DNA from 2 places in the Roseateles sp. P5_E1 genome. Region 2 is predicted to be linked to the other one. Evidence: predicted binding sites of a transcription regulator. Region 2 holds the regulator's gene; the other holds the start of a gene.
What was found. The regulator FliA, encoded in region 2, starts transcription of late flagellar genes. The targets are predictions, from matches to a motif close to CTAAAGTTTNNNNNNNNNNNGCCGNTA.
Positions count from the first base shown of each region.

Region 1: the regulator FliA is predicted to act here: its motif matches at 1,200-1,226, upstream of ACXJKJ_RS18675 (putative motility protein).

Region 1 covers NZ_JBFUMN010000026.1:29,330-31,770, forward strand. Annotated here, with positions in the region: gene nadB (L-aspartate oxidase) at 1-1,125, shown strand, start outside; gene ACXJKJ_RS18675 (putative motility protein) at 1,235-1,435, shown strand; gene ACXJKJ_RS18680 (hypothetical protein) at 1,426-1,716, opposite strand; gene ACXJKJ_RS18685 (hypothetical protein) at 1,703-1,939, opposite strand; gene ACXJKJ_RS18690 (hypothetical protein) at 1,936-2,124, opposite strand; gene ACXJKJ_RS18695 (glycoside hydrolase) at 2,366-2,441, opposite strand, start outside.
Region 2 covers NZ_JBFUMN010000035.1:35,591-38,031, reverse strand. Annotated here, with positions in the region: gene ACXJKJ_RS21550 (methyl-accepting chemotaxis protein) at 1-292, opposite strand, end outside; gene ACXJKJ_RS21545 (RNA polymerase sigma factor FliA) at 344-1,057, opposite strand; gene ACXJKJ_RS21540 (flagellar biosynthesis protein) at 1,156-1,932, opposite strand; gene flhF (flagellar biosynthesis protein FlhF) at 1,941-2,441, opposite strand, start outside.

The DNA.
Region 1 (2,441 bases), on a different contig from region 2:
ATCACCTCACGCCATGTGCAGCGCGACGAACCTACCCGCGTCTACGGCACCTACGCACTGGATATCGACACCCAGCGCGTGGAGACGCTGGCGGCACGCGCCGTCGTGCTGGCCACTGGCGGTGCCGGCAAGGTCTACCGCTACACCACCAACCCCGACACCTCGACCGGCGATGGCATCGCCATGGCCTGGCGCGCCGGCTGCCGGGTCGCGAACATGGAATTCATCCAGTTCCACCCGACCTGCCTGTATCACCCGCAGGAGCGCAGCTTCCTCATCACCGAGGCCTTGCGCGGCGAGGGGGCCTACCTGAAGCTGCCTGAACATCTCGGGGGCACCCGCTTCATGGCCGCCCACGACGAGCGCATGGAGCTGGCGCCGCGCGACATCGTCGCCCGCGCCATCGACTTCGAGATGAAAAAGCACGGCCTGGACCATGTGTGGCTGGACGCCACCCACCTGGGAGAAGCCTTCCTCATCGAGCATTTCCCGACCATCCACGCCCGCTGCCTCAAGCTCGGCATCGACATCGCCAGGCAGCCTATTCCCGTCGTGCCGGCTGTGCACTTCACCTGCGGTGGTGCTGTGACCGACCTGCTCGGCCGCTGCGACCTGCCGGGCCTGTATGCCGTGGGCGAAACCGGCTATACCGGCCTGCACGGCGCCAACCGCCTGGCCAGCAACTCGCTGCTGGAATGCGTGGTGCTGGGCCAGACCTGTGCGGCCGACATCCTGTCGCACCCGCTCCCCGACGGGGCTCGCATCCCAGCCTGGGACGAGAGCCAGGTCGAGAACGCCGACGAGCAGGTCGTCATCGCCCACAACTGGGACGAACTGCGCCTGTTGATGTGGAACTACGTCGGCATCGTGCGCACCACCAAGCGCCTGGAGCGCGCGTTGCACCGCATCAAGCTGCTGCGCGGCGAGATTGATGACTACTACGGGAGCTTCCGAGTCACGCGCGACCTGCTGGAGCTGCGCAACCTCGTCGAATGCGCCGAGCTGATCGTGCGCTCGGCCTTGATGCGCCACGAGAGCCGCGGCCTGCACTTCAGCCGCGACTACCCGCGCACGCTGCCGGTGAGCTTCCCGACGGTGTTGATCAGCAAACGGCGCCGACGCTAGCACCGAGCGCGGATATGCCGGGCCTCAGCTCTTCACCATACAAGCTCGCCGTCGTGGCAGGCTGCTCGTTCCGACTCAAGTTCTGATCAGGCCTGCCGATACATGCGAGATGGACATCGCCAACTCCACCAGCGTCAACATCGCGTCGAGCAATACCCAAGGGGCAGCCGATGCGGTCGGCCTCCTGGTGCTGCGCAAGGCGATCGACATTCAGGCGGCTGGTGCCATGGCCCTGCTCAGCGCGCTGCCGCAGCAGCCGGCACTGGCGACCGAAGGCACGCTGGGGCGCAACGTGAACGTTTACGCCTGAGTAAGACCGGGGCGCGGTTCACGCGCCCAGAATCCCCCGACCACCGCGCATCGCCCCTCTGCCCCAACGCGAGACCCGGCGCCGGCATAGGGCATCGTGACAGGCGTGGGCGAATTGAAGGCGGCAGCCAATCGGGCGCCGAAGAGCGGGCCGGTGGCGATGGCCATCACCAGGTTCCCGTCGCCATCGCGGGCGCTGATCCTGCCGGCGGCGCTGTCGAAGGCCCAATGGCTGACGCCGGCCTCGGCGCCAAGATGGCGGTTCGCATCAAGCAATCCCATGATCGTCTCCTGCTCTGGCGGCGAACTCGGCGACGGTGTCTTGCCACTCGTTCCAGCCGCCTTCCTTCACCTCGATGGCGCACAGAAATTCCATCTCGAAGCGCTTGGCCTGAGCCTCACGCCTGAGCCTGGCTCGCTCTTCGACCCGCTTGGCCCGGGCCGCGAAACGCCGCGGCATCTTCTCTAGCAGCGCGGCGAAGCCGACAGGTTTGTTGATCATCAAAGCACCGTCCTCCGCGGGTCCAGTTCGGTGCCTTCCCAGGCCTCTTCATCGGTCGTCGGCTGCGCGGCGAGGTGCGGCGCGTATTCGGCTTCCCATGCGCGCAACTGGCTGATGGTGATGCGCAGCAGCGAGGCGCTGGCCCAGAGCGCGTCATCCGGGGCAAGTGGGGTGGATTGAGATTGCATGGCGGCTCCTGTTTTCGATGGAGCCAGTCTCGGAGCCCGCCGGCCGCGGGGGTATCGCCCTTTGGGGGTGCTGAGGGGGGATGGGCGGGCGGGCATCCCCCGTCGTATCCCTCCAAAGGGGGATGGCGGTCGACTCGAAAGCCACGGCCTCAGATGCGAGAAAGGCGCCTAGGCTGTTGATTTCGCTAGGGATTCGTGGGCCTACGGCACCGGAGCCTGCGTCTGCGCCCGGGAAGGTGTCTCAGCCAGGGTTCAGTGCCGTCGCGGGCGGGCAGAAAGTCCTGGGCAGCACCGAGCGCCCGCTGAGTCTGACGCAG
Region 2 (2,441 bases):
GGGCCCGCTGCACGGCGGCAGCGCTCTGGGCGGTGGCGGTGGTGATGGCGGTCTGCGCCTGACCGATCTGGTTGAGCTGCTGAGCCAGGGCCTGCATGGCCTGGCTCTGGGCCTGGACGATGCGCTGGGTATCTTCCAGGGCACCGCGCACTTCCGCGGCATCCTTGCCGACCGTGGAAATCGAGCGGGCCAGCCGCTTGACGACATTCAACGCCGCACTGTCATCTCGCCGGACGGGCTCGTCCCGAGTGATGGCGGGGGAAGAACCTCCGCCCTTGGGCCACTTGAACATGCATTTGTCCCCGCTTATTGGCCGGGGCTCGGCAAGAAGTGGCCCCGTAAATTACCAGTCACGCAGCTTAACGCGCAACCTTGCAATCGACTGACTGTGCAACTGGCACACGCGGGACTCCGTGACCTTGAGCACGGCCGCAATCTCCTTGAGATTCATGTCGTGCTCGTAGTACATGCTCATGACGAACTGCTCGCGTTCGGGCAGGTTCTTGATGGCGGCCACCAGCGCCTCGCGCATGCGGTGGTCCTGCAGCTGGGCCACGGGGTTGGCGCCCTCGTCGGCCACATGGCGGTCGAGATAGTCGTTGTCGCCGTCGGCACCCGACATGTCTTCCAGATAGACCAGCTGGGTGCCGCGCACCTTGCCAAGCAGCTCCTGGTATTCAGCCAGCGGCAGGCCCATCTCGGCAGCAATCTCATCCTCGCGCGGCGCGCGACCCAGGCGCTGCTCGACCTTGTGCACCGCGACTTCGATCTCACGCTGCTGGCGGCGCGTGCCGCGGCTCATCCAGTCGCCGCCGCGCAACTCGTCGAGCATGGCGCCGCGGATGCGCTGGGTGGCGAAGGTCTCGAACTGCACGCCCTGCTCGGCATCGAAGCGCGACAGCGCATCGTTCAGGCCGATCAGCCCCACCTGGATCAAGTCATTGACTTCCACATTGGCCGGCAGCTTGGCAATCATCTGATGCGCCAGGCGTCGGACCAACGGGCTGTACTGCTTGATCAGCGTGTTGTTGTCGAGGCGGCCTTTGGGTGTGTACATGGTCAGCTCCGCACGGCCGCCCGAAGGGGCTGAAGCGCCCCCGCGGGGGGCAGCGAACGCAGTGAGCGTGGGGGCATCATGTTTGGTCTCCGGCGAGATCAATGCGCAGCGATGAACGGGGAAGACGCCTTGCGCGCCGGGCGCAGCGGAGTCGCGTCGGAGGCGGCGTCAACGGCCGCTCCCGGGGGAGCTGCAAGCAGCAGCTCGCGGGCGAGATGGCGCAGTTCAGGCGTGAGTGGTGCGTGCTGGGAGGCTCTTGGGTCCAGGCAGGCCCAATCGCGCAGCACCGCGCCGAGGAAGCCGTCGGCGCAGGAATGAAGCTGTTGCGCGATGCGGGTGGCCACGCGCAGCTGAGGGTGGCAGGCCATCAGCAGACTGTAGACCATCAGCCCCGCTCGTTGTGTGAGCCATTTCATGCCCGCGTAGGCTTCCGTGACGCTCGCGGGCTCGGTATCTGCCAGCAGCAGCGGGCGCACCTCGCGCAGGGCCACGATGCGGGCGAGTTCGGCCGCTGGCGCGTGCAGCAGGATGACGTCGGCGTCGGGCGCGGCGTCGGCCACGGCCTCCAGGAAGGAAGCCGCCGAGCCATGGGCATTGATGTGGCGCAGCGGCAGCCCGCGCGCGGCAAGGTAGGACACCTTGGGCGACAGGCGTTCGATGCAGTTGGACAAATCCACACTGGCCAGCTCGGAAGGCTTGGCCGAGTGTTCACCGGCGTCGACGACCAGGGTGTTCAGGTTCAGTTCGGCAAAGGCCGCGCACAGGCCTTCCAGCAGCACGCCGGCCCCCATGACGCGCGGGTTGCTGACGACCGGCACGAAGCGGGTCTTGGAAGCGGCGAACAGCCGCCGCAGGCCGTGGGCTTGGTCTTGCATGATGGACATCAGTGGACTGCCCTCATGCCTTCGGTCAGCGGCGCGCCAGCAAAGATGAGGTTGACGTCGGTGTTGTCCATGCGCCAGGCCCCAGAGGCGGCGCCCTTCAGGGCACGCTGCACCAGGCCGACGCTGGGCAGGCGATGCCAGTCTTCCGGTACGCGCTGGCCGTTGGCCACGCCCAGCACCTTGAGCTTGTGGCGGATCAGGGTGTCCAGGGCCGGAGCGAGCTTGACGGCTTCGTCGATCTTGCTGAGCACGACGCCTTCGCAGGCCGCGCCCTTCCAGGCGTTGACGACGTCTTCAATGGTTTCACCCTGCTGGGCGGCATTGATGACGAGCAGCTTCTTGATGCTGGGGTGGGCCAGCATCTCCAGCAGCTCCTGGGTGCGGCTGTCGCGCTGGGCCATGCCGGCGGTGTCGATGAGCACCAGCTTCTTGCTGGACAGCAGGTCCAGCAGGTCGTCCAGCGAGGCGCGGTCATGCGCGGTGTGCACGGGCACACCGAG